DNA from 4 places in the Thalassospira lucentensis genome. Region 2 is predicted to be linked to each of the others. Evidence: riboswitches for the same ligand, from Rfam matches in the RefSeq annotation. Region 2 holds a riboswitch; each other region holds the start of a gene.
What was found. A riboswitch is a leader RNA that binds a small molecule or an ion and turns the genes downstream of it on or off. The one in region 2 is predicted to bind cobalamin.
Positions count from the first base shown of each region.

Region 1: linked by a shared signal. The riboswitch ahead of R1T41_RS12775 (ribonucleoside-diphosphate reductase subunit alpha) and the one ahead of cobU (bifunctional adenosylcobinamide kinase/adenosylcobinamide-phosphate guanylyltransferase) in region 2 are both predicted to bind cobalamin.
Region 3: linked by a shared signal. The riboswitch ahead of metE (5-methyltetrahydropteroyltriglutamate--homocysteine S-methyltransferase) and the one ahead of cobU (bifunctional adenosylcobinamide kinase/adenosylcobinamide-phosphate guanylyltransferase) in region 2 are both predicted to bind cobalamin.
Region 4: linked by a shared signal. The riboswitch ahead of R1T41_RS14150 (CbtB domain-containing protein) and the one ahead of cobU (bifunctional adenosylcobinamide kinase/adenosylcobinamide-phosphate guanylyltransferase) in region 2 are both predicted to bind cobalamin.

Region 1 is NZ_CP136684.1:2,636,251-2,643,383, reverse strand. It holds gene R1T41_RS12805 (hypothetical protein) at 1-206, shown strand, start outside; gene pssA (CDP-diacylglycerol--serine O-phosphatidyltransferase) at 275-1,132, opposite strand; gene R1T41_RS12795 (phosphatidylserine decarboxylase) at 1,132-1,899, opposite strand; gene R1T41_RS12790 (Ig-like domain-containing protein) at 1,988-3,148, opposite strand; gene R1T41_RS12785 (hypothetical protein) at 3,372-4,358, opposite strand; gene R1T41_RS12780 (TIGR00730 family Rossman fold protein) at 4,722-5,306, shown strand; cobalamin riboswitch at 5,427-5,645, shown strand; gene R1T41_RS12775 (ribonucleoside-diphosphate reductase subunit alpha) at 5,753-7,133, shown strand, end outside.
Region 2 is NZ_CP136684.1:1,670,440-1,677,572, reverse strand. It holds gene cobN (cobaltochelatase subunit CobN) at 1-2,582, opposite strand, end outside; gene cobW (cobalamin biosynthesis protein CobW) at 2,686-3,726, opposite strand; gene cobU (bifunctional adenosylcobinamide kinase/adenosylcobinamide-phosphate guanylyltransferase) at 3,759-4,298, opposite strand; cobalamin riboswitch at 4,358-4,569, opposite strand; gene R1T41_RS08325 (hypothetical protein) at 4,629-4,835, shown strand; gene R1T41_RS08320 (hypothetical protein) at 4,895-5,470, shown strand; gene R1T41_RS08315 (histidine phosphatase family protein) at 5,530-6,141, opposite strand; gene cobS (adenosylcobinamide-GDP ribazoletransferase) at 6,212-7,072, opposite strand.
Region 3 is NZ_CP136684.1:2,625,267-2,632,399, reverse strand. It holds gene metE (5-methyltetrahydropteroyltriglutamate--homocysteine S-methyltransferase) at 1-2,152, opposite strand, end outside; cobalamin riboswitch at 2,260-2,483, opposite strand; gene R1T41_RS12755 (cytochrome-c peroxidase) at 2,689-3,768, shown strand; gene R1T41_RS12750 (LysR family transcriptional regulator) at 3,874-4,851, opposite strand; gene R1T41_RS12745 (Rrf2 family transcriptional regulator) at 4,952-5,446, opposite strand; gene R1T41_RS12740 (NAD(P)/FAD-dependent oxidoreductase) at 5,603-6,592, shown strand; gene R1T41_RS12735 (EamA family transporter) at 6,764-7,133, shown strand, end outside.
Region 4 is NZ_CP136684.1:2,928,695-2,935,827, reverse strand. It holds gene R1T41_RS14175 (transporter substrate-binding domain-containing protein) at 1-314, opposite strand, end outside; gene R1T41_RS14170 (heavy metal translocating P-type ATPase) at 713-3,136, opposite strand; gene R1T41_RS14165 (DUF1636 family protein) at 3,336-3,707, shown strand; gene R1T41_RS14160 (hypothetical protein) at 3,708-4,232, opposite strand; gene R1T41_RS14155 (CbtA family protein) at 4,311-5,009, opposite strand; gene R1T41_RS14150 (CbtB domain-containing protein) at 5,013-5,186, opposite strand; cobalamin riboswitch at 5,218-5,434, opposite strand; gene R1T41_RS14145 (ArsR/SmtB family transcription factor) at 5,527-5,988, opposite strand; gene R1T41_RS14140 (hypothetical protein) at 6,122-6,385, shown strand; gene R1T41_RS14135 (hypothetical protein) at 6,501-6,773, shown strand; gene R1T41_RS14130 (DUF2975 domain-containing protein) at 7,054-7,133, shown strand, end outside.

The DNA of each region.
Region 1 (7,133 bases), 970 kb from region 2:
CCCGTCTGATGAATATCAGCGTGGCCTGCAGTCGGTCGGAAAATGGTATCGGGGCTGTCAGCGAGATCAACGCCATCCTTGCCAGCCATCCCGCTATGCCGTGGCTTGAATATTATATCGATTATCTTGGCCACGAGGACCGTGCCCGTTTCCTTGATGCCCTGAAAGAATTCAAACAGTCACGAGATCTTCCCGTCGGACAATAACATCGCTCCCCCAAATGAAACAGGCACCGCCAAAACGGTGCCTGCCAAAGAATTTCGGCCGGATAGGATCAATTCTGATGAACCCGGTTCAGCCCTTCTTCGGGATCGTCATCGGGTTCGCCGTCATCGTCTTCTTCCTCGGCACGAACTTCGTCCTGCTGATGTTCGACCCCCATGCGGCGATACGAACGATATGACAGCGGGAAGGTCGCAAAATAGACCGCGGCAATCACCGAAAGCGTCAGCCACGGCGAGGACACCAGAAACGCGACGGAAGCCCCGAATGCCAGCATCAGCGGCAGAACCCATGCGCGCGGAACCTTGACCTTCTTGAATGAATAGGTCGGCATCCGCGACACCATCAGACCGGCAATCAACACACCGTAAGGTGCAACGATGTAGGGGCTGTCAAACACGCCACGCCCGAACTGGAAAGTCAGCACAATCGGCCACATCGCAAGCGCCGCTGCCGCCGGGGCAGGAACCCCGGTAAAGAAACGATAGGCCCAAGTCGGCAATTCCGGTTCGCCCAGCATCTGGGTATTGAACCGCGCCAGACGCAGCGCCATGCACACCGCAAACAGCAGCGACAAGGCCCAGCCGATCGGGCCGAATTCATGCAGCGACCAGAAATAAAGCATCATCGCCGGTGCGACACCAAAGCAGACAAAATCCGAAAGGCTGTCAAGCTCGGCACCAAAGCGGCTGGATGCGTTCAGCATCCGCGCAAGACGGCCATCAAGGCCATCGATGATCCCGGCGATCAGGATGGCGGCAACCGCAGCTTCCCATCGATCCTGCATCGCAAAGCGGATCGATGTCAAACCAGCACACATCCCCATCAGGGTCGCCACATTCGGCGCCAGACGGCTTAGTGACAATGCCTTGAACCGCCGGGGGCGGCTCTGTCGGATGCCGCCTGCCATTAGCGGATCTCCCCGACTGCGGCTTCTGCCCCCTTGGCCGCAATATCGGCAAGGATGGTTTCACCGGCAATCGTGGTCTGACCAACGATGACTTTGGGTTCGACACCTTCGGGAAGGTACACGTCAACACGCGATCCGAAACGGATCAAGCCGAAACGTTCGCCAGCTTTCAGCTGCGAACCACGGCCAACATCACAAAGAATACGACGCGCCACAAGACCCGCAATCTGGACAACGCCAAATTCGCGGCCTTCCTTGTCACGCACCAGAAGAATCTGGCGTTCGTTGTTTTCCGATGCCTTATCGAGCTCGGCATTGACGAATTTACCAGGCACATAGGCCTCGCCAACGACTTCGCCATTGACCGGACAACGGTTCACATGAACGTTGAACACATTCATGAAGATCGAAACACGCGTGCGCGGCGTTTTATCGTCCAGTTCGAGTTCCTTGGGCAGCGGTGCCTTGGAAATCATGCAGACGCGGCCATCCGCCGGCGAAATGACGAGGTTCTCGTCAACCGGGGTGATACGGTCCGGATCGCGGAAGAAATAGGCACACCAGAGTGTCAGGATCACACCGATCCAGCCCAGCGGTTCGGCAATCAGAAACAGAACCACGGTGATCGCCGCGAAAATCGCCACGAATTTCCAGCCTTCGGGATTGATCGGCACAAGAACGGATTTCAAAGTCTTTATTCCCTGGTTGCCATGGGTACGGGCATAACAATTCCGGCAATGATTACCGGTCGGCCGCGTTACTACCATCTAGTGATGACAAAGGGCAACGCAACCTGCAAATAAAAAGGGGCAAAACACCATTATCACGTGTTTTGCCCCCGGAAAAGAAATGCAGTTACTGCTGTGCGATCCCATTTTCCGGAAGCGCAAAAATCTGCCCCGGATAAATCAGGTCCGGATCACGGATCTGTTTGCGATTCTGGTTGTAAATCACCCAGTATTGCAGGCCGTCGCCATAGGTCCGACGCGCAATCCGCCAAAGGCTGTTACCCGGCTGCACAACATAACGCGAACCCGGTTCCAGAATCTGATCTGGACGGGCGCGTTCAAACGGCAATTCGACGCGTGCGGTCACCTTGTCAGACGGATCAAGCTGATCAGCGCGTAACTGATACTGGCCCGGCTCGATCGGCTCACCAATGGTCAGAGCCCAGTTGCCATCTTCCCCGGTCGTTGCACTGCCGACAAATTTATTATCAAGATAAACACGGACGCTGGTGTCATCATCGGCCTTGCCAGACATGGCAACACGACCTTCTTCGTCATAATCGACAACATCAATCGACAGGCGTGGCATGGCGGCTGCAGGTTGTTCGGCGGTCGCGGCAGGCATTTCCGATCCCTGCGGCATGGCTTCGGCCAGTTCGCGGGCGGTTTCCTTGCTCATATCTTCGGGAGCCGGTCCCTGCAGGACGGTGGCAGCGCCGCCTTCCTTGGGCACGCGCATGGCAATGATCGGCTGTTCTGCCGCATCATCGTTTTTGGCGGCATCATCACCCGATGTCTGATCGGCAGTTGCGGTGTCACCGGCAGCCGGTTTTTCCGGGATCAGAACCACGACATTATCATCGCCCTTGTGAATTTCACCGGTGCTGTCTTCGGATTCAAGTGACAGTTCCCGATCACCGCTTGCCAGCGGTTTCTCAGGCAAAACCACCCATTCACCGCGTTCATCGGCGGTTGCCTGTCCGATAACTTCGTCACCCTCGCGGATACGCACGGTACTGTTCGGGGCAGCGCGGCCAGCAATCACGGCATTGCCATCCGGGCCGATGCGCACGACGTCAAAGCTCGGCGTACGAACTTCGGGTGCTGCGTCGGTTTGTTCCGGCGCGGCCTGCTGCGTGTTTCCGGCATCCGGTGTCACGGCGGGCGGAGCTGTTGTTCGTGCCGGCGTATCGGTTTCGTCTACCGACTGTGTCAGCATGTAATTCAACGAGATCGCGGCAACAATCAGCAAAACGCCAATGATGACGAGGATATAAGGTCTTTTCACCGGTAATATCCTTGAACGGTGGTTATGATTATTACGGGTGGCGTCGAAACCTTGTAACTGGCAGTCATTAAGTCCCCCAAACGCCCCACCCGACGCGTTAATTCGAAACTTGTACTACTTTCGGCACACAGTTTCCATAACGTAACAAACCGAGATTACAGTGCAACAGTTAGGCAAAGATGAATAGAATCAGCGCTTTTGGTCAAGCCTTGTCCCGCATTCCTTAAGGAATTGACTGCATTGTCGCCCCGATATAGGCCACAAGTGCCGCCACCAACACTGGCAATGCCAGAACCGATACCCGCACCAGCATCGCCAGAACCGCACCGCCCGGCCCGGCATTCGCACCGATATCGGCTGGCAAAAGTGCTGCAATCCGCGCTGCACCCGATCCGGCAAACACCACCAGAACCAGGACCGCCATGGCAAATGCTGACGCCGGTGCTGCCAGCATCACGCCCGATGCACTTGCCATCAGCGCGGTACTGATCGCCAGCCACAACGCTGCACGATATTGCGGGGCGGCCTTTTCGGAAACCAGCGCCACCATAAGGGCGACCGAAAGACCGGCCTGAAAAACCACCTGATCGCGCAGGTCGAACTGGGCGGCGATAATCCCCTGCCCGACCGCAAGTGCCACAAAGGTCGCAACTGGTGCCGGTCTTGCGACATCCTCGTCGCTTGTGACATTGGATTTTGTCGATGTTTTGGCGGTTTTTGCAGATTTGCCGTTCTTTTTGCCCCTGCCCTTGGTCGTGCCCGGGTCTTCGTCCTCGTCAAAATTCGGGCGTGAGACCCACAGGAAGGACGCCCCGATCAGGATATAGGCACCCCATACCAGCGTCACCAACCCGCCTGGATGATACAGAAGCCCGGTAACAGGAGCCGCCAGAACCAGCCAACCGCCCAGCAACATCAGAATGGCCGCAACAATCGCGCAAGGCCGCGCACGCAGATGTGCAAAATCAAGGATTGCGCCACAAACCCCGCCCAGCACCAGCATAAGAAGTGCGGCACCCACACCGCCACGCGCGGTTTCCGGCAAACCGATGGCCGCCGGAACAGCCACCGCTACCGCCGGGATGACAGCGGCGAGTACCATGCGCCGGGCCATTGCCCGCTCAAGCCCCAACCAAAGGGCGAGCATCAAAACCGTTGCGATAACACCGGACACCAGAATGGCGAGCCAAAAGGGACTGTCGACAAACACGTTGGGCTATCCTGCCTTCTTGTTGTTTCGTTTTCAAACCTGCGAGGGGAACGGCATTGAGCACGCAGGCGCTGATATCCATCCCACAATCAGGTTCAGAACCTGTTAACCATCGGCGAAAAATTCGCCCCGGCTTATCGCGCCCGATCATGCCGATTGCCAAGGCAAAAATGCGGCAGGGTTCACATGGTATCAATACGGGCTGTCACAGGATCTTCGCAAAGGAAACTATTGACCCGATAATGGCGCAATAGGCTATGCTTGCCCCCTAGACGGGCCACATCGCCGGTCGGTACGGCGCGTTGCATACGTCGTGACCGGGCGAAAGTTACCTGCGAGATAACAACAAAGAGGCAGGTTGCCATGACAAGAGTAAAATCGATCTGTGTTTTTTGCGGCGCTTCGAACGGCAAAAACCCCCAGCACATGGAAAACGCGATTGCATTTGGCAAAATGATGGCCGAACGCGGTATTGCGCTGGTTTATGGCGGCGGGCGCATCGGCCTCATGGGGGCGGTTGCCGACGCGGTGATGAAAAACGGCGGCAAGGTCATCGGCATCATCCCCGCTCATCTTGACGATATCGAAGTCGGTCATAAGGGCCTGACCGAACTGATCGTCTGCAAATCGATGTATGAGCGCAAGGTCGAGATGTTCAAGCGTTCGGACGCCTTTGTCACGCTTGCTGGCGGCCTTGGCAGCCTTGACGAAGCGTTCGAGGCACTGACCCTTCGCCAGCTTGGCATACATGACAAGCCGCTGGTATTCCTCAATGCGCTGGGATACTGGGACAAATGCCTTGATATGATTGATGGCATCATCGAGGACGGCTTTGCACGTGAGAGCAACCGCAACTTGTTTACGGTTGCCGAAACCCTTGATCAGGTTTTCGAACAGCTTGAAGCCGAACCCGCCCCGAAATTCGACCCGCGCGAAAAGCTTCTGTGATCTTTTGAATGTCCTTGGCCAGCGTTACAACCCGGTCTGGCCAAGGATTCATTCTTGATCGGGCATTCCTCCCGACCCTGTCAACAAAACATATATGTTGACGCCAAGCGCCAATTACCCCCAACATATAGACATCATGGTCCTTCGAGACTTCTCGAAGGCTAAGAGGGAATACGGTGCGCCGCAGATTTCTGCGGCAATGCCGGAGCTGCCCCCGCAACTGTAAGCGGTGAGCTGGCATCCACAAATGGTCACTGAAGCGATTTTGCGCTTCGGGAAGGCCGGATGACAGCGCCATAACCGCAAGCCAGGAGACCTGCCGTGGTTGATGTTTTACGTTCTCGGGCGGGGTGCCCCGGTGGAACGCTTGCGACCCGGCAGTTTTTTTGCCACAGATTTCAGCATGCGTCCGCTTGGCCTTTGCCCCCAACTATTTGGGGTTAAAGATGTCTCTTACTCTCGAAGCGGAGCGCCATAACGCTTCCGATACTGTCGTTTCCCAATCTGCCTCCAAACAGGCAAATGCCTCATCGGGCGGCCATCAGGTCATCCGACGCAACGGATCCGTGACCGACTTCAACCCGGCAAAAATCAAGAATGCCCTGACAAAAGCGTTTCTGGCGGCCGAAGGCGAAACCGCATCCGGATCACACCGGGTTCATGACATTGTCGATGCCATGACAGAACAGGTTACATCGGTACTTCTGCGCCGTGCGGTCCCCGGCCATACACTTCAGATCGAAGATATTCAGGATCAGGTTGAACTGGCTCTGATGCGCAGCGAGCATCACAAGGTCGCACGCGCCTATGTTCTGTATCGTGAAGACCGCGCGCGCGAACGCGCCAAACTTGATTCCCGCAAGAAAAAGAAGAAAACCGACCAACCCAAGCTAAATGTCAAACAGGCCGATGGCACAATTGTTCCGCTCGACTTTGACCGTTTGGCAACTGTGATCGACGAGGCATGCAGCAACCTTGACGGTGTTTCCCCCGATCCGGTTTTCGAAGAGACCAAACGCAATCTGTATGACGGAGTTTCAACCGCGGAACTGGCCCTAGCCCCGATCATGGCGGCACGTACCTTTGTCGAACGCGAACCGAATTACGCCTTTGTCAGTGCACGGCTGTTGCTAGATAAGTTGCGGTTCGAGGCACTCAGTTTCATCACCGGCCGCCCGGATCAGGCAACACAGGCCGAGATGAAGGATCGTTACGCGACTTATTTCCCCGTCGCCCTCAAGGCCGGGATTAAAGCCGACCTGATCGACCCGGAACTGGCAAGGTTCGATCTGAAAAAAATCAGTGCCGCAATCAAACCGGAACGCGACCTGAATTTCCAGTATCTGGGATTGCAGACACTTTATGACCGCTATTTCCTGCATATCAAGGGCACCCGTTTCGAATTGCCGCAGGCCTTTTTCATGCGGGTTGCGATGGGCCTTGCGATCCGCGAAGTCGACCGCGAAGCCAAGGCGATCGAATTTTACAATCAGCTTTCAAGCTTTGTGTTCATGGCCTCGACCCCGACATTGTTTAATTCCGGCACGCTGCGACCGCAATTGTCATCCTGCTTCCTGACCACCGTGCCCGACGACCTTGACGGCATTTTCAAGTCGGTGAAGGACAACGCGTTGCTGGCGAAATATTCGGGCGGTCTTGGCAATGACTGGACACCGGTTCGCGGCCTTGGGGCACATATCAAGGGAACCAACGGCGAGAGCCAGGGCGTGGTGCCGTTCCTGAAAGTCGCCAACGATACCGCCATTGCGGTCAATCAGGGCGGCAAGCGGAAAGGCGCGGTCTGTGCTTATCTGGAGACCTGGCATA
Region 2 (7,133 bases):
GTCGGCAAGACGTCCGGGCGGCCGCGCGTTGGTGCACCCGATGGCCCCGGTTCGACAAACCTGCCCGCAAGACCGCGCAGCAATCCGGCAATCTCGGCATCGCCACAGGCCGTAACCGCCGGACGAATAGACGTTTCGATATCGGAAAGAACTTCGGTTGTTCGCTGCCATGCACTATCGGCGGCGACCAAGCCACGCACCAGATCGCGCGCCAGAAGCTCGATACGTTCCATCGTATCACCGGTCGTTCGCCACGGACCAACATCATATCGCGCAAGGATTTCGGGCTTCAGGCCCGGCCAAAACTCGGCAAAAGCGCAATCAAGCGGATCAAAACCGGGATCACCAAGAATATCGGCAGCAAGGGCACGATGAAGCGATGCCTTCGGCCCCTCGCTCGCCCCCCTTGGCAATCTTGCCAATGCGACCAAAAGATCGGTCAAAAGATCGCCTTCCGGCGCTTTGCCAAAGATATGCAAACCATCGCGGATCTGAAGTTCCTTCAACTCGCACAGATAGTTGTCAAGTTTGGCAAGCGCGCTTTCCTCCTCTTCGTCCGGCTCAATGCCGCAATCGCGGTCAAGGCCGATACGGATGGCAAGCTCAAGAATGTCGCGCTTCAGGATCAGCAGTCGCCTTGGGTCAACCGCAGCCGCGTCATAATATTCATCCACCAGCGCCTCCAGATCCTTGAGCGGCCCGTAACTCTCCGCCCGCGTCAAAGGCGGTGTTAAATGATCAAGGATCACCGCCTGCGCACGTCGCTTGGCCTGCGTGCCTTCGCCCGGATCATTGACAATAAAGGGATAGAAATGCGGCGTCGGGCCAAACACGGCCTCGGGAAAGCATTCTTCTGACAGCGCCAGCGACTTGCCCGGAAGCCATTCCATATTGCCATGTTTACCAAAATGAATGATCGCATGCGCCCCAAAATGATGACGCAGCCAAATGTAAAACGCGAAATAGTTATGGGGCGGCACCAGATCGGGCGAGTGATAGCTTTCAAGCGGATCAATATTGTATCCGCGTGCCGGTTGCAACCCGACCATCACATTGCCCATCGGCAGGATCGAAAGGGCAATCGCCGCCCGATCCGGCAGATAAAACGGATCGCCTTCCGGATCACCCCAGGCATCTGTCACCTGCTGGCGAATGCGCGCTGGCAGGACGGAAAATGCCGCCTTATAATCGGCAACCGGGATCACCACCCGAACAGTCCGATTAGCCAGCGACTTGAAATCATTGGTCGGCCCGGCCTTGACCGCCGCAATCAGTGCATCACCATTTTCCGGCAGGTCATCAATCCTGTACCCGGCATCCTTCATCGCACGCAGGGTTTCAATCATCCCGGCCGGTGTATCAAGCCCCACACCATTACCAAGCCGCGCATCCTTGTTGGGGTAATTGGCCATGATCATCGCGACTTTGCGCAGCGGGGCGTCCGTCTTGCGCAATTTGACCCAATTGACCGAAAGTTCGGCTACAAAGGCGACACGATCGCGTACCGGGATATATTTGACCAGATCAATCTGTGTCAGGGCATCCTTGCCCGCCGATCCCTTGAATGACACTGCACGCGACAGGATACGCCCATCTACTTCCGGCAATGCGACATTCATCGCAATATCGCGCGCCGCAAGCCCGTTGACACCATCACGCCAGGACGCCTCACCGCCGCCTGACAACACAACCTGAAAAACCGGTGCGTCTACGCCGTCAAATGGTCCGCTCTGGCGTTCGATACCCGGCACCGCAAGGGAAAAACCGGTGGTATTAAGGATCAGGTCTGCTTTGGTTGCCCCCAGCCATTCTTCGACCAAGGCAGCAGCAACCGGATCTTTCAGGCTGGCAACAAAAATTGGCAACGGGTTTAGTTTATTAGTCTGAAGTTCTTCAACCAGTGCATCAATTACGTCCAGATTACCGGCCTGAATTAACGCACGGTAGAAGATTATTGGAACAATAGGTTGATTTTGTTTCCAAATTTGTTCGATTTCTTCAAGATTTGCCGTTACTTTTCCCGGCCAGTACAACCCGGCCTTGACCAAGGGTGCCGCCGGTTTCCAGTTCCAGCTGACAGATGGGTTTAACTTTTCATATATAAGACGAAGTAAATGTTCGGCATTTTCCGGCCCACCTTCGATCAGGTAACGCCAGATTTTCTGATATGTGCTGCCCTTAACCGTCGATAAGGACAGAAGTTCCGCATCGGGTTGATCGTCACCGGGCAACAGTACCAGCGGCACATCGTTGCGACGGGCCAGTTCGACCAGCTGTTCGATTCCGTATTCCCAATATCCTCGCCCGCCCAGAATACGCACGATGATGAATTTGGCCTCTGCCAGAACGTCGTCGACATAAAGATCGACCGACATATTGTGCCCCAGCTGCAAAAGGCTCGCCAATCGCAGGGAAGGGACATCCTTGCCAAACGCCGCATCCAGCCGTGCCTGCGCACCCGCGAGACAGGCAAGCTCGGACTCTGCCGCCGACAGGATAACGACATCGCCCGGGCTTTGCCCCAAATCGACGGCCTCGCTTCCATCGGTGACCAGTCCCGGCTGGGCGGCAAGTAAATGCATCGGGAACTTCCGTTTCTTTTCTCGGATATCAAGACCCTGATATCACCCGGCCTGCACATGCGCAGCCGGATGATCTCAGCATCAAACATGACTGCGCCGCTAATCAGGACGCCTTGATTGCCGCTTCGATAGCATTGCGATCCAGACCATGCAGGCCAATCACCACCAGTTCCGACCGGCGTTTCTCGGTTGCCGCCCACGGGCGGTCGAAATAACGCTGGAACCGTTCACCAACCCCCTGAACGACCTGGCGCATCGGTTTGCCGGGAATATCAAGGAACCCCTTGATCCGCAGCACATCAAACTGACGCACAACGTCAATCAAACGCTTCTCAAGCGCTGCGGCATCCTCAACATTATCAAGCGACACGACAAAGCTTTCAAAATCATCATGGTCATGTTCGTGACCATCGTCATGATGCGACGGACGGCTATCAAGGTCGTCCTCGGCTGCCGCACCAAGGCCCAGCAACACAGCATTTTCGACCTTTGAGTGCGCGGTTGCGATAATCTTGACGGACGGACGTTTCAGCTCGGCCCGGACATCTGCCTCGACCTTGGCAATTTCGGCCTCGCTCAGCAGATCGGTTTTGTTCAGAACCACCATATCCGCACAATGGAGCTGTTCTTCAAACAGCTCCTCAAGCGGGCTTTCGTGATCCAGATTGTCGTCCGCTTCGCGCTGCGCCTGAACCGCGTGATGATCATGGGCAAACAGCCCGTCACGCAACGCCGCCCCATCCAGAACGGCAACAACACCATCCACCGTGACGCGCGACCGGATTTCCGGCCAGTTAAACGCCTTGACCAACGGTTTTGGCAATGCCAGCCCGGATGTTTCGATCACGATATGATCTGGCGGTGTATCACGATCAATCAGGCCCTTGATGGTTGGCAGGAAATCATCGGCCACCGTGCAGCAGATGCACCCGTTTGCCAGTTCGACAACATCATCCTCGGCACAACCCGATATGCCACATCCATTAATAACCTCGCGGTCGACACCCAGATCACCAAACTCGTTGATGATCAGCGCAATCCGCTTACCCCCGGCATTTTCCAGCATATTGCGGATCATCGTGGTTTTGCCTGCACCAAGAAAACCGGTGATCACTGTTGCCGGGATTTTTCCAAGCTGTGCCATGTTCAATTGTCCTTAAATCCATAAATTCTGTTCTATTTAACTGCCATCGGAATGCCGGCAACCACAAGCGTCACCTGATCGGCAAGTTCGGCAATTCGCTGATGCAATCGTCCTGCGTGATCCCGAAAGCTGCGCGCCATGGTATTTTCCGGCACAATCCCGAAGCCGACCTCGTTCGACACCAGAAGAACCGGAATGTCCAGCCCGGGAAGGATGTCGCATAATCGGTCAAATTCGGCCTCGATATCGCGATCTTCCAGCATCAGATTGGTCAGCCAAAGCGTCAGGCAATCGACCAATACCGGTTTGCTGCCATCACTACTGCAGGCAGACAGGACCGTGCAAAGATCAAGCGGTTCCTCGATCGTTTGCCACATCTCGCCGCGCGATGATTTGTGAAGTTCGATACGGTTTGCCATTTCGTCGTCCCACGCACGACCGGTCGCGATATAAATACCGCCGCCTGCATGGTTGATCCGGTTTTCGGCAAACCGGCTTTTGCCCGATCTGGCACCGCCAAGGATCAGATGGATCCCGGCAAGCTGGCTGTTTTCAGCCATATTCTGGGTCATACCCGTTTTCCTTCGCTTTGACCTCCCACCGAGGCCCGATTGCGTCACCCCATATCCTTGCGAACAGGGATACCGATGGCTGGTTTCCTGGCTGCGGGCATGAAAGCAATCCGCCTTCCCGGCATGTTGGCTACGCATCAACGTTACCGGTGGCTGGTGACATCACATCACCCGGGTCACCCAACCCGTTACAGTTGCGGGGGCAGCACCGGCATCACACCGGTTTCCCATCACCAAACGGCAGCGCCGAACCTAGCAGCTTTACCCCTATGACCAAAGCCCAAACTCCGACCTAGCCATAAGGTCAGTATTTGTAAGAATTGACTGCTTGTGAGCGGTTATTCTTTAGGAGAACATAATTTTATCACGTTGGAATCAGAGCTGCCAAAAGCCGCCAGCGTGATCGCCGGACATTACAAAACAAACAAAGTCCGGATGCCGGAACTGCAAAAGGTTTCGGGCCAACTCTTGGGGTTAATTGGAAATTTGCTGATCAAATGGCAATTCATGAACAAATTCAACGAATTCGGAAGCTGAAATCAACAACCTGGCAAACCGTATCACGCGAAGACATGTGGCGCGGGCTGCTTGATAGATTGAACTATAACGATCAATCCTTTCCCGAATTCCTGCAACATCATGCCGTGAATGGTGAAATATCATTGGCGCGTCGTGATGTTCGAAACATTTATGCCAGCCGTCCGACCTGTGGTGTTGTCGCGACCATTATCTGGTCGCATGCGCGTGGCATTCGCGTAAATGCGCTTTCGCTTCTGGTCCGTGACCTGACCAAACTCGTGGAACTGTTCGAAAATGACGATTTCGACGAGGATCAAATGTCACAGCTTCTGGGTCAGCCGGGGATATCCATCCCAACCGCCAGCAAAATGCTTTCAGCCTGTGGCAAGAAATACAAGGGCAAACCAGCGGCCATCATCGACGACACGATTATTCAGGTGATAGAGGCACCGGAATTCGCGTCCGATTTCAGTGAAATCAACGAGCTTCGCGGCAAATCGCGCAGCCGCCCTATTCCCTACTACGAAGCCTATCTCGAAGACGTCGCATCAATCTGTGGCAGATACGATGTCACTGCCGATATGGTAGATCGCTTTTTGTCGGAATACGCCCTTTCTGGCGCGCGTGAAACCGAACAGCGAAAATCAGCCTGAAACAGATACCCTGCCTGATTTTCGCGCGGGGTTCTTTTCATCCAAAATCGCCAGATCGTCTAAAAGCGCAAATTCACACCGGTTACCCGCCAGCCAGGCTGATCGACACCGGCAATATGTTCGATCCGCGTCAAACCGAGTGTATCGACATGAAACGACAACGCCGCCTCAAGTGGTAGACCAAGGGCGCTTGCCAAAGCCGCGCGTACCGTTCCCCCATGAATAACCGCGACAATATCTTTCCCTGCCCAATAGCGCGTCAGCCGGTCAAACAACGGCCCGACGCGTTCGACAACATCCCCGAAACTTTCTCCATTCGGGGGATGCTGTCTGGCAAAATCCGTCCAGAAACGTGTGGTTTCCCCCTTGGGAAGGTCATTCCAGTGCTTCTTTTCCCACGTACCGAAATGCTGCTCGGCAAACCCGGTCTCACGGGTCGGCAGTATGTTTTCATCCATCAGTTCCAGGAGTTTTAACGCGGTATCAAGCGTTCGCGACAAATGACTGGTAACCCAGATCGCCTCGCGAGGCAGTTGACGCGCCAAGGCCCGCAACGCTTTTTCATCCGACAGATTAACCGGCATGTCACTTCGACCATAAACAAGCCGTTCCGGATTTGTCACCGGCGCATGGCGAACAAGCCACCACCGCGTCGTCACTACCTTCTGCATTCTTCCCCCAAGGAAAAATGTAATCCATGAAATGCCGGTCAATTTGCGCGGCGGTATTTTTATGATCTTATCACCAAGTGACCTGCAGCACTGCGATAAATGCAATGCCGACAAATAGCTCGGAAATGATTTGCGTCATACCCAGCACATCACCGGTATGGCCACCAATCTGATGCCGGGCGATCCAACCGACGATAGATGCCCCGACCATCATGGCAACCAAACACATGAATGCGGTCAATGCGCCTGCAACAATCACCACCAACATCAAGGCAACGGCAATTCCTGCCGCGACCATTCTGATGTCGGGACGTCCGGCTCCCTTGCCAAGCCCGTCTTCACGCGCCGGATCAAAAACATAGGTCACAATCGGCATCGCCGCACGCGATAGTGTCGCCATCACAATCAGAATGGCGGCCATGCTGCCGCTTTCACCCGCAGCCGCCAGAACCGCAACACGCATCGCAAGGCATAAAACAAGTGCAACAACACCATATGTGCCGATGCGACTGTCACGCATGATTTCAAGTTTACGCAACTTGTCCTGCCCGCCACCAAATCCATCTGCGCAGTCGGCAATACCATCTTCATGCATCGCCCCGGTTAACAGGATCAGTGCCAGCGTCGCGACAATGGCCGCAATCATGCCATTTCCGGTGAGAACTTCGGTCAGATATGCCGGGATGATCGCGATACCTGCAATAAACAGTCCCACCAATGGCCAGCACCAGACCGACCGCGCGATCGCAACCGGGCGAAAGTCACATGTTGCGGAAACCGGAACACGGCTCAAAAGGGCCAGCGCCCGCCAGAAATCGGCAACCGGTCCCTTTGGCGACGAAATGTCTTCGTCGTGCTCAACCTTGCTGGCAATGCCCTCGTCATCAGGGCTTTGCGATTTCATTCCGGCTTGATTATGATCATTTGTCACGGGTGATTTCCCATATTCGAACTGGCATTTTGCACGCAATCAGACTAATCATGGGCGCGAC
Region 3 (7,133 bases), 950 kb from region 2:
GCGGGGAATGGATATCGTAAACGCCCGGTCCGATATCGTTCGGATAGGCATAATTCACGAATGCGTCGAGCAATTCCATCTTCGACCGCGATGTTTCGATGGAGATCACATCGGCGTCCATGGCTCCGATGGCTTCGATAATGTCATTGAACTCCGAATAGCACATATGGGTGTGGATCTGGGTTTCATCGCGTACCCCGGATGCCGACAGGCGGAAACATTCGACAGCCCAGTCCAGGTAGGCTTTCCAATCCCCGCGACGCAGCGGCAAGCCTTCGCGGATGGCCGGTTCATCAATCTGGATCAGGCCGATACCCGCCACTTCAAGGTCTGTAACCTCGTCACGCAGTGCTAGGGCAATCTGTGCACAGACATCGCGACGCGGTAAATCATCACGGACAAACGACCACTGCATCATTGTGACCGGGCCGGTCAGCATCCCCTTGACCGGACGATCCGTAAGGGATTGGGCATATTGCGACCATTTTACCGTCATCGGTTCGGGACGCGACACATCGCCGAAAATCACCGGTGGACGGACATAGCGCGAACCATAGCTTTGCACCCAGCCATGTTTGGTAAAGGCATAACCCGCCAGCTTTTCGCCGAAATACTGGACCATGTCATTGCGTTCAAATTCGCCGTGAACCAGTACATCAATACCGATTTCTTCCTGCCAGCGGATGGCGGCCTCGGTCTCGGTCTGGATAAAGGCGTCATAGCCCGCCCCGTCCAGCGTTCCTTTCGCAAAGGCTGCACGTGATTTACGCACATCGGTCGTTTGCGGAAATGATCCGATTGTTGTCGTCGGGAATTCTGGCAGCCCGAGTTTTTCCTGTTGCGCAGCCCGGCGTATATCAAACGGGCTTTGACGTTTGGCCATATCATGCGTCACGGCAAGGGCGCGTTCGGTAACCAGACGGTTATGAACCTTGGTCGATTTACGACGTGCGGCAATGGCTGCCGATGCATCGCGGAATTCGGACGCAACCGAACCAATGCCGTCGCCAAGGGCACGCGACAGGATTTTCAGTTCATCAATCTTCTGAACAGCAAAAGCCAGCCAGCTTCTAAGATCAGCATCCAGATCGCTTTCCTGTTCCAGATCGATCGGCACATGCAGAAGCGAACAGGATGGCGCAATTTCAAAAAGTGCAGCACCACGTGATGCAATAGCCGGTGCGATCCGGTCATAAATCGCCTGCAAATCGGCGCGCCATATATTACGCCCGTCGATCACACCAAGCGAAATGACCTGCTCGGGGTTTGCCCCGGCGATCACCGCGTCAAGCTGTTCGGGCGCGCGCACCAGATCGACATGCAACCCGTCCACCGGCAATGACAGGGCAGTTTGCAGGTTGTCACCCAACCCACCGAAATAGGTCGTCAGCATCAGTCTGAGGTTCGGCACTGCTTTGCCCAGAACCTGATAGGTCTTTTTAAGGGCCGCGCGATCCGCATCGCTCAGGTCCAGCACAAGACAGGGTTCATCAACCTGTACCCATTCCGCACCGCTGTCGCGAAGCTGACGCAGGACTTCGCCGTAAACCGGTAACAATCGATCCAGAAGGGATAACGGATCAAACCCTGCTCCGGTGCCTTTGGAGAGTTTCAAAAAAGTGACCGGACCAAGGAGAACCGGGCGGGTTTTGAAACCAAGCGCCTTGGCCTCCCGGAACTCGTCAACGGCTTTTGTCGATGCCAGTGTAAAATGCTGCTCCGAAGACAGTTCGGGAACCATGTAATGGTAGTTGGTATCAAACCACTTGGTCATTTCCAGTGCCGGAATGCCCTTTTGTGTGGTTTTCCCACAGCAGCTCTCTTCCTGTGTGTCACCACGCGCCATGGCGAAATAGGTCGCAGGTTCAATCAGACCGCCCTGCCAATCATAAATCTCGGGGATCGCACCGACCATGACACAGGTATCGAGTACATGATCATAGAGAGAGAAATCGTTGCTTGGCACATTGTCGACGCCAAGGCTTCTTTGCCTCGCCCAGTTGGCACAGCGCAATGCAGATGCCTTTTCCTGCAAGGATACAAAATCCGATTTGCCGGACCAGTAATCCTCAAGCGCGAATTTAAGCTCGCGCCGCGGACCGATCCGAGGCGTTCCAAGAGTTGAAACCGGAATGGAAGTTTTCTTTGACATAGGCTTACCCCAATAAATGGGGGCAAAGGCCTGGCGAAAGCACATGCGCCCAACCGGCAAAAATACCCGGTGGGAGCACAATACTCCACCGGGGCACCCCGCCCGAGGACGTAATATGAAGTCGCGGCAGGTCTCCTGGCTCACGGGTCAGTGCTTTGCCCGGCCTTCCCGAAACACCAGAACGTTTCAGTGACCATGAATGGACAAAAGCTCGCCGCTTACAGTTGCGGGGGCAGCTTCGGCATTGCCGCATATGACATGCAACGCACCGAATTCCCTCTTAGCTTCTACCCGACAGGCGGGCAGAAGAACCATCGACAGGCATACAGTGCAGATAAACGTCCAACCTGTCAAGAAAGACATAAAGATTTCTTTATATTGAATCTATGCGTCACCATGAAACTGCACATTTTCATTAGCCAAATTCAAATCAACATACTGATATCACGTTTATTTTAGAGCTTTGATATATATCAGCGTCGCTGCATATACCTCCTGCTTTACTTCCCGAACCACCATCATTTGGGAGAGAGCAAATGAAATCATATCGTGGTTTAGCGGGCTGCCTTGTTTCGGTTACTGCCATGCTGGGGATCGTCGGGAGCGTTCTTGCAGCAGAAACGCCATCGCCTGCCGATCTGCGCGAAGCCGCCCTTGAACATTTCGAAGTCATTCCGTCAATGGTACCGGCCGTTTCGGGCAATGCCGTTACCCGTGAAAAAGTCGAACTGGGCAAGATGCTGTTTTTTGATCCGCGCCTGTCATCCAGTGCGCTGATTTCGTGTAATACCTGCCACAATCTGGGCATGGGTGGGGATGACAATCTTGAAACATCCATCGGCCACGGCTGGCAGAAAGGACCCCGTAACGCCCCGACCGTGCTAAATGCGGTGTTCAACGAAGCGCAGTTCTGGGATGGCCGCGCCGAGGATCTCAAAGCACAAGCCAAAGGCCCGGTTCAGGCCGGGGTCGAAATGGCCAGCACCCCCGAACGTGTTGTCGAAGTGCTGAAAAGCATGGGCGATTACGTACAGAAATTCGCCCACGCCTTCCCGGGGGAAGCAGATCCGGTAACGTTTGATAACATGGCCAGAGCAATCGAGGCGTTTGAAGCAACCCTGATTACCCCAGCATCACGGTTTGACCAGTTTCTGGAAGGCAACGATGCCATCCTGACCAAAACAGAAATGGCCGGGCTTGAACTGTTCATCGATACCGGTTGTGCATCCTGCCATAACGGGGTGAATGTCGGTGGCACCGGTTATTATCCGTTCGGTGTTGTCGAACAGCCGGGTGCAGAAATCCTGCCGCCCGATGACAAGGGCCGCTTTGCCGTAACCCAGACGGCAACGGATGACTATGTGTTCCGCGCCGGACCGCTTCGCAATATCGAACTGACCGCACCCTATTTCCATTCTGGCAAGGTCTGGAATCTGGAACAGGCCGTCGCGATCATGAGTTCCAGCCAGCTTGGTGCCGAACTTGATGACAGTCAGATCAAGGCGATTACCGCCTTCCTCATGACCCTGACCGGGGAAGCACCGCGCGTGGAATACCCGATCCTGCCGGTCAGCAGTAAAACCACACCCAAACCGGCCGCAATGGTCGCAAACTGATCCCACAGGGGTGTGGAAAAGCAGAAAGTACCCGCAAAGGCGCGAACCCCGACACGCCCTTTGCGAACCTGCCGCCCGACACAACCCGGGCGGCATTTCTTTTGCCTATTTCAGTTCCATTCCCTCACCGCCAGAGGCCCGTGCACCTGATAACTGCATCACCCGGCGTTTATAAATATCAGCAACCCAGTTGGTCGCCTGCTTGATACCTTCGGCCGCCCGCAGATCTCGATGAACAATCAGCCAGATATCGGAATCCAGCGTCTCGATCGGGCGCGAAACCCGGGCCAATGCAGGATCGCGGTCCCCCAGGAAGCATGGCAAAATCCCGGCCCCGATCCCGGTGCGCAACGCATTTTGCAGCATCGCGGTATTGCCTGCGCGAAACAGCGGCTTGTTACCGTCAATATGGGCCAGCAACCAGCGCTGGCTTTCATAAAGGTCAAATTCCTCGGAAAAACAGATCCACGGCGCATCAGAAAACACCCGATCCGGCCCCATACCACGCATATCATACGCCAATCTCTCGGTCGCATAGATCGCACAGGAAATCGTCCCAAGCCGCTTGGTGATAAAATCCCCGGTCAGGGGCAGACCATGCCGGACGGCAAAATCCGCCTCGCGTTTGGTCAGCAACTGCGTATCGTCGGATTGCCGGATTTCAAGGTAAAGACCGTCGGGTTTGCTATTGATCTGACCAGCAAGAAACAGTGCCGACCATGCACTGGCGGTCAGGCGGACCTGCCGGTCTCGAATACCCGATATCGCGTCACCCTGCCGGTGAAAGGCAAAGGCGGCTTCTTCCATCGCCTCGGCGCGCGGGCGCAAATCGCGCCCGGCCTCTGTCATGCGCAATCCCTCGGGCAGGCGATCAAACAGCACGACACCGACAACGTCTTCAAGAGCGGATAAATGTCGCCCCAATGTCGGCTGGCTGACGCCAAGCTCCTGCGAGGCCGCCCTGAGACTGCCGGTACGCGCAAGCGCCAGAAACACGCGAATATGATCCCAATCGGGTTTTTTGGTCGTCATCGGGGCCTCGGCTGATGGTGGGGCGCGATACAGGATTGAATAACGGATCATCAAACAACCCTATCGCTATTCATTATTGGATCACTACCCGCACCGCAAGTCATGGTTGCACGGGTACCTCCATAAAACCGCAAGCACCTGTAAAGTATGACTATTCGGAATCTTTGGACTTGGGCAGATGTTCGAAAATGCTGCCCGGTCCGGTCCATTTACCATCGGGTTCAGTCGGCCAGCGTTGATCGACATCGGAAGCAAGATCCGCCAGCGTGACCGATGCGAACCGTTCAAGCAGAAGTTGCTCGGCCGCGTCAAACGAACTGCCAAGGGCGGCATTCACCGCCTGTTCGACCAGACATTCGGGATGTTCGACCGCAACCCCCATGGCAAAGATCGACGGATTGCCAAGCGCGTTATGGATATCAAGAAACGTGATTTCCGATAGCGGACGAATGATCACCCATCCGCCACCATGCCCCTTTTCGGATCGCACATAACCGGCATCGCGCAGCCCTGCCATCGTTCGGCGAACCACCACCGGATTGGTGTCAAGCATCCGGGCAATCATATCGGATGTCATCGCCCCGCCAAACCGGTCCATGTGGATCAGGACATGCAACATGCGGGAAAGGCGGCTGTCACGGCGCATCAACGGTTTCCTTGGGGCTGGCATTCATCATATCCCAGACTATCGGGCTTTGGCGCATATTCGCAACACCAAAAGTTTCAAGATGCTTGACTCCAGAAATTTACGATACTTATAAAGTTACATGATTGATTTTGAGATATCACAGGAGTTCCGATCATGTCTGACGCCATCCCCACCCCGTCCGCAACCCAACCGGTTTCGATGCCTGATTCCGAAAAACTTTATGACGTGATCATCATTGGTGCCGGTTTCGCAGGCCTGTCCGCCGCGATGCAACTGGCGCGCGCCCGAAAGCAGATATGCATCATTGATGCAGGACTACCGCGCAACCGGTTTGCTGCGGCCTCACACGGATTTTTCGGTCTTGATGGCAAAAGCCCGGATGAAATTTCGCGACTTGCGATTGGCCAGATCAGGGCCTACCCCACCGTCAGCATTGTGCACGGTATGGCAAAAGCGGCGAGCCGACTGGAACCGGATGCCGCCGGAACCGGGAACGAAGACAACAACCGTTTCAAAGTGTCGCTTGATGACGGCCGCCGCTTTCAGGCCCGGCGCCTGATCCTTGCCACCGGGGTCGTCGATACCCTGCCCGATATCCCCGGCCTGATGCCGCGCTGGGGCAAAACGGTGCTGCATTGTCCCTATTGCCATGGCTATGAAGTGCGCGACCGCGCCCTGGGCGTGCTAGCAACCGGGCCGATGTCCAACCATCAGGCCATGATGATCCCCGACTGGGGTCCCACGACCTTTTTCACGCAGGGGAAATACGAACCGGAACCCGAAATCCGTGCCCAGATGGACGCGCGCGGGATCACGATTGAACAAAGCCCGATTGTCGAACTGATCGGCGCAGCCCCCGACCTTGAGGCCGTTAAACTGGCTGACGGGCGCAGCATGCCCATTCAGGCATTGTTTGCCGGACCAACCGTTTCCATGACCAATCCACTTTCCGAAATGCTCGGCTGCGCGTTCGAAGAAGGAATTGCCGGACCATTCATCAAAGTCGATGCATCACAGGAAACCAGTATCCCAGGCGTCTTTGCCGCAGGCGATGCTGCCACCGCACGGCATAATGCGACGCTGGCATCCGCAGCAGGTGTTCTGGCCGGGGTGGGAGCGCATCAGTCGCTGATTTTTAGCTGATCATACGGCCTGGTGTCACGAGTTAACGCCGCCGCCTGTGGAAGTCCGCATGGTTGGCGGCAGCCTGCCCAGCGATACAAATATGAATAGCACCCCTTAAATATCGGGCATGGCTATTCATTCCTGAATCCATGAGACTATCATTGTTCATAACTTTTAAAGTTTTTTCATATGCCGGTTCTGATCCTGCTTGTCAGCACGACTGTCGTCTGGGCGATGCTTCTGGTGTGCAACCGGATCGCATTGACGGCGTTTGATGTCGATGTCTATGCCATGACCTGCTGGCAGCTGGTTTTTGGCGGGCTGGCGCTGGTGTTGCTTGCCCCTGGTCGGACCATTCCGTGGCGACAATTCACGTTGCGGATCAACTGGGCCTATGGAATTTTGCGCGTCCTGACCGGAGTCAGTTGGACCGCGGCACTGGTTTATATCAGTGCGCCTGAAAGCGGGATCTTATCGCAAACCGGCATGCCGATGGCAGCCCTTGCCGCGGCCTTTATCCTTGGCCGCGCACCGGGCAAATCGGAATGGTTCGGCCATG
Region 4 (7,133 bases), 1.3 Mb from region 2:
ATGAACTGGCAGGTCAGATCGACCTTGTCGGTCACAAGGTTCGGGATGCGGGCATCGCCGGACTGCTGGACATATTCGATTTTATCGGGATCGCCAAACAGGGCCTTGGCGACAAGGCGGCCCATATCAACGTCAAAGCCCTTGAGCTTGTTATCCGAGTCAATGAAGTGCCATGGCGGGTTGGTCGAGCCGGTCCCCAAGATCAGGTGACCACGATCAAGAACCTGCTGAAGCTTGCTGGCTTCCTGTGCAATGGCCGATCCGGCAGTTGCGGTCATAAGCGCCGCGACTGCGATTGTTTTTAAGAAGGTCATGTTTGTCTCCGCTGATGAAAAGAGCCAACCGTTTTTGATGAGTCCCGATTAATTCCGTTATACCGGAATTAATATCGTTGTTGCGGATTTAACTTGAAACCAAAATCTAGCCATGTCAATTCGCTTTTGCGAAACCCGCAGTTTTCCTTGGCTTTCGAAATGTAGTGACCTCAGCACCCGGACGATCTGATGTGCGGACTTTTATGGAAGTCATGACCTGTGCATCCCGTCAGAGCAGGGCGTTTTCCGAGTATTTCTGCGCGAAACGCGAACAAGAACACGGAGAAGATCGGGAGTCGCAGCGCGCGAGGTAGCAAAAAAGAATTCGGCCGCTATCACGAGATGCAATAGCGGCCGACTTTCGATAATTTTCTGGAGTAGCTTGCGCGGCTGAGGGATCAGCGGTTGCGCAGCGCGATCAGCAGACGAAGGCTGTTAAGCGTCACCAGAACGGTTGCACCGGTATCGGCCATCACCGCCAGCCAAAGTCCCGTCAGACCGGTGATGCTGGTGACCAGAAAGACAGCCTTAAGCCCCAGTGCCAACCCGATGTTTTCGCGGATCACGCGGCGCGTGGTGCGGGACAGCTTTACCAGATTAACGACATCCGACAGCCGGTCCTTGACCGCCACCGCATCGGCGGCCTCAAGGGCAATATCGGTGCCCCCGCCAATTGCGATGCCGACATCGGCCGATTTCAGCGCCGGGGCGTCGTTGATACCATCACCAACCATGGCAATCGGCCCCTTCCGCGCTGGATCATTGCGCAAATCAGCCAGCACGTTCAGCTTGTCTTCAGGCAGAAGCTGCGCCCGGTAGTCCATACCAAGTTCACCCGCCATGCGTTTGGCAACGCGTTCGGCATCGCCCGTCAGCATCACTGGGCTGATGCCCAAGGCGTTCAGTTTGGCAAGCGCATCCCGGGCATCCGCACGCGCGGTATCCCGCAGCGCAAGTGCGCCAATGACATCGCCATTGCGCAGGATAACAACGGCCGTGCTACCGGCGTCTTCCTGTGCGGCAAGCCAGTCGGCAACTTTTGCAGCCGGTTCGATATCAAGGCGTTTGGCCGCCCCGACACGATAAAGCGTGCCATCAATCCGGGCTTCGACCCCGGCGCCGGCGATCGTACGCGCATCGGTGATTTCCGGCAGATCAAGTTTCTGTTCCGTCGCGGCATGAACCACCGCCTTTGCCAGCGGGTGGGAGGTCACGGTTTCAAGCGCAGCAGCAATCGCAAGCAGCCGGTCTTCGTCCATATCGCCCACCGACATCATTGCCGTCAGCTTTGGCTTGCCTTCGGTCAATGTGCCGGTTTTGTCAAACGCCATGGTACGAACCGCCCCGATGGCCTCAAGCGCGGCACCGCCTTTTACCAGCAGACCAATTCTGGCCGCACGAGCCAGGGCCGACGTGACCGCCGCCGGGGTGGAGATCACCAAGGCACAGGGGCAGCCGATCAGAAGCAGGGCCAGCCCGCGATAGATCCATTCTTCCCAGCCCTGCCCGAACAGGACCGGCGGAATGACGACCGTCAGGGCGGCAAGCGCCATGATGATTGGCGTATAGATACGGGCAAATTTGGTAACGAAACGCTCGACCGGTGCCTTGTGCTTTTCGCTTTGTTCAACCAGCTCGATCACACGATCCAGCATGGTTTGCCCCGCCGCACGGGTCACGCGCAGGCGTACGGGCCGATCGGTGACAATGGCACCGGCAAAAACCTCGTCCCCCGGTTCGGACGGGACGGGCACGGATTCACCGGTCAGGTGGCTGTTGTCAATTTCGGCGGCCCCGTCGGTCAGAACACCGTCAGCCGGAATACGTTCGCCTGGACGGACTTCGATAATATCATTCAGTGCAAGCGCGGACGGGGCGACCGTTTCAAACACATTACCCGATGCCGAAACCCGCCTTGCGGTTTCCGGGGCCAGTTTCATCAGCGATTTAACCCCGCTGCGTGCCCGACCAGCGGCAACACCTTCAAGGCTTTCGCCAATCGCAAACAGCAGGACGACCATACCGGCTTCAAGACTTTCACCGATTGCAACCGCGCCAAGAACCGCGACACTCATCAACAGTTCGATGGAAAAGAATGCGCCGCTTGCCGCCAGACGGAACGCCGTTCTCATCACCGGCAATGCCGCGATGATAGAGGCAATGGACATGGCATAAGCATCGGTGACCGGAACCAGCCAGCCAACCAGCCCGCCCAGCATAAGCCAGACCGCCGCCCATGCAATTTCGTCCCCGGCTTCCGGCCAGGGGGCCAGTTTGCGCAGCAGGGATTTGTCATCGGCATCGGTATCTTGCGACGCGGCATTATCCGTCGCAGCCGGATTGGCAGAACCACAGGAACCGCCAGCGCAGCAAGCGGATTCGGATGATTTCGCCGCCCCCGGGATTACCTTTTCCTTTGCCGGATAGCCCAGTTTGGTCAGCATGGTGCTGATATCGGAACGCGTTTCGGCACTGTCGTCGCGAAGACCCAGCGTCACCATTTCGCGCATCATCGACACATCGACACATTGCACGCCATCACGTTTGGAAAGCGCGGTTTCAATTTTCGCCACACAGGACCCGCAATCCATGCCCGATACAGCCCAATGACGATGCGAAATGCCGTCGCGATGACGGGCCAGCACATCGTCAACCGTGCCCTGTTCCCTGCCACTCAGTTCAGATTGCGCGTGCAGGCCATCGGCGGCAGCAACAAAGCTTTGCCCCGGTACGGCGTCGTTCAGAGCCGCAATCAGCGATGACTTGCAGCTTTCACAATTTCCAATGGCCGGGAACTGATCCCATTTTGCGATGACGGACATTCTGGACCTCGCCAACATTCAAATTTATATTCATGCATTACATTCAAATAACAATTCATATGTTGTGGAGTCAAGAACATTCAAACCATGATTTGAATGTTATCACACACAATGCCCGACGCCCCGAAAAAGTTGATGAATTACGCCAGCACTGCAGCCATAGTGACCACCCGATTTAAGAACCAAGGCCGACCGCCCGATGCCCCGTATTGTCATTTGCAAAACCTGCCAGCCAGCACCCGATGCTGATCCGGCCTCAAAGGTGGATTTTGTCGATGCGGATGGTTTTGCGCGGCAGTTAGGCACGGCACTTGATCAGGCGGAATTGCCCGAAACGTTTGAAGTCACACAGGTTGACTGCATGGGATCATGCAGCGACCCGACATCGGTTGCACTTCAGGGAACCGGGCGGGCAAGTTATCTTTTTGCCGGATTATCGGCGCGTCACGACATTGACGATATCATTGCCACCTGCCGGGAATATCTGAACGCCCCGGATGGATGGATCGAAGACGCACGCGGCTGCGGGCGTCTTCGTTTTTGCCTTAAGGCCAGAATTCCGGCCCTTTGATTAAGGTGCCACCGAAACAGTCATTGTCTGACGCAGCGGCTTATCGCCGACGGCAAGCTGGCTGTGATCATTGGCCGTCAGCGTTACCGTGACCTCGTTATCGCCCGCCGGAAGCTCTGTGATATGGAACCACGGGCCATACAGGCGGGCAATCTTGGTGCCGTTAACATAGACATGGGCATGGCCTTCTCCCAGGACATGCGTGCTGCTGGCATGTTCGGGGGCAAACCGGAAATTCTGCACCATTAGATGCAGGTTCCAGCCACTGACCGGGTCCGGTATCATCGCGACATCAAGACGTGGTGCATCAGTGCCCGCAGGTAATGAAATAATGGCGTCGTGACTGGCATGTGCCGCCCCCATCTTCATTTCACCGTGTGCGGTACCATGTCCGGCAACGCCATGCGCCATCGGATCACCGTGATCGTGCCCGTCAAGGGTGATGCCGTTACCAGCCGCCACCAGAAAACCGATCCCCCCGCCGAAAACCAGCCCAATCCCGAAAAGGGCAAGTGAACGTGACATTTTATTCCTCGTGAAAACCCTGAAAATAAATCGGGCGCGCCCCTGGCACGCCCGAAAAGGATCGTACTTTGACCGCGATCAGGCGGTCTGCGCCTGTGCGGCCCGTTGTCCTTCGCGTTGCCAGAAATATCCGGCAAACAGGCCAACCAGCACCCAGGCAGCAAGACCGACACCAAATGCACGGGCAGCAAAAAGCGCCCCGATTTCAGTCGGTACCGGTCCGGTAAAGGTATCAGGCTCCGGCGCGCCGATGACGTGGGGGGCAAGCAGCAGAACTGCGGCAATCCCCCATGAAACCCAATTGCGACCAAATGCAATCAGCCAGACGGCAATTGCCGCCGTCCCGACGGTGGCAAACCACCAGACTTGCCGTGCATAAACGTCTGCGGCTGCAACACCGGGTACTTCAGGTGCAAGGGTAAAGCCCGGTGCAAAATGAACGATAAAGAACCCGGCAATGCCCCAGATAATACCCTGACGACCAGCGACCTCGTGACCGCGGCTTTCAGCCAGCGCCATGGCCGCAACCAGAATAAGCGCATATCCGGTATAGACCAGCATGGTGAACAGGACGCTTAACCCGTCGCGGACATGATCAATGCCGCCGACATCCTGATGTGCACTAACCGCAGCACCACCGAAATGAACCAGCTCGCCGGTTTCATAAAGCTCCGCATGCAACAGAACCGGTTGCACAAAATAAAGCTGAAGCAGGGCCGCAATAAGACCTGCTGCAGCACCAGCGAACAATGCGCTGGTGAAAATGCGTGACATCATGGCTCAGTGACACGGAAAGCCGGTTGCATGGCGCACATCATGTGCCGCATCGTGCAACAATTCAGCCTGAACATGGCCGGTCACAAAGATGATCGCGAGGCCAAAAACGGCACAAACGATGATCGGCAGAAGAACCGATTTTTTTGAAGCGGCAAATGCCGCGGTCTGCGTGGTCATAAACTTCTCCTATGCTGTCACACCCGACAGTCGGTTCGGGTCCATGCCTGGCAGGTCTCCTGGCTTGCGGGTCATCATGCGTCGCCGACCTTCCCTGCTTTCGCAAGTGGCGTGATGGCGGGCACTTTCCGCATACAGTCGCGGGGGCGGCTTTGGCTTTGACCGCCCAAAATAAACGGTCTTCCAAATTCCCTCTTCGTTTACCTGCCCCGAGCAGACAGGTAAAAACCAAGCAGTTCGTTTATGACGGTAATTCCCCGCAAGCGCAATGTGAAAACCGGACGCGACGCGGGTTCATTCGTCGAATGTGGCAATTTCACGACAACGCAAAAGACGTATTTCAGTCGTGGGTCACATGGGCAAAGACATCACGAACAACACGGGAAATATGTTCGTCATCAATCTGATAGAAGATATGACGCCCGTTTCGTTCCGATGCCAAAATGCGCTGATCGCGCAACTGACGCAGGTGATGGCTGGTCAGGGATTGCGACATGCCCGATGCCTCGGCCAGTTCGCCGACGGTTTGCGGTTTTTCCATGCAACGCAGAACAAGCTGCAGCCGCCCGGCATCCCCCAGAAGCGCAAAGATTTTTGCCGCCGCCTCGATATCGGGCAGCGACAGGTTATGCCCGGTCGCACGCGACGCATCACGCGTTACGGCTTCGCCCTGTTCGGTGGAAAGGCCAAGACGTGCGGCGGTATCGCATTCCTGACAGTCGTTGCCGTTTTCAGCCCCGGCGATCACGGGACGCGCCGAGGCAATTTCGACCTTGCGGGATTTGGTTTTGCTTTGTGACATCCCCCTATTTTCCATGCCCAGCTTCACTTGGCAAGGGGACTTGATGTTTGCGCGCATGGAACTCCGCCCCGCAGGGAACGTTACAGGTATGACCCACCATCGAAAGTGCCAACCAGAGCAAGGAGACGCACCGATGCAAGAGCAAACAGCACTCGACATTTTCAATCTGCGCCAGTCCCGTGACAGTTGGGAACGGAATGTGGCCGGTTACTGCGCGAAAAACGACATGCAGGTCGGAAATCTGCCCAAAGAGATTACCGGCCCATATAACGAGATGAACGAGGCATGGGAAAAGCTTAAGGCCGAAGGTGATGCGGCAAGCAATACCACTGCAGAGCAGTTCCACAAGGCAACCGCAAAGCTTGAAAAGGCGTGGAACGACATGACGGGCAAGTAAGCCCGGGATTTTATGCCTTGTGGTTAAAATGCCCCAAAATCGCCTTTTCATTGCAAATCGATGACACGATTACACGCCAGATTGAACCTGTCTGGAAAAGCAAAAGGAGGCTCCCATGACAGCCCGCCCCATTCCGGAGCACGCCAAGCTCCATCAGGAATTCAAGGATTGGGAGTTCGGTCTTGCTGCACATTGCAGGGAATCCGAAAGCGGCCTTGAAAAACTTCCAAGTGAGGTTGTTCAGGCGTGGGATGACATGGATGCCGCCTGGAGCGAGATAAAAGATCATAGCGGTGATATCCCGCAAGAATCCCTGCAGCGTTTCCGTGAAGCAAAGCAACGTTTGCAGGAAGCTTGGGATGCAATGATCTCTTCCGAACGGCATTAACGACGCCGCGCTGGAAGCAGCCAGACTTTTTCGTCTCCCTCTCTTCCCTGGCGGGTTTTCCTCCCCTCCCCGCCATCCTTCTACAGCCGGGTGTTTCAACCGCCCCGGCTGTTTTTTTGTCTGGATTTTGGCCGGGCATCGCCCGCCTGCCGCCCAGATCCCGATTACCGGCAAAAATCCGGATTGACTCATTTCGATAAAAAATTCATGTTTTATTTTAATTAATAAATTCGATTCGTTATTTAAACGTCACCCGAATGCTTCCGGATGGAGCCCCATCATGTCCGACACCCTGAAAAATGTCCGCACTGTCAGCCGCATTCTTGGCTGGGTATGCCTTATCGCTGTTGTTTTTGAAAT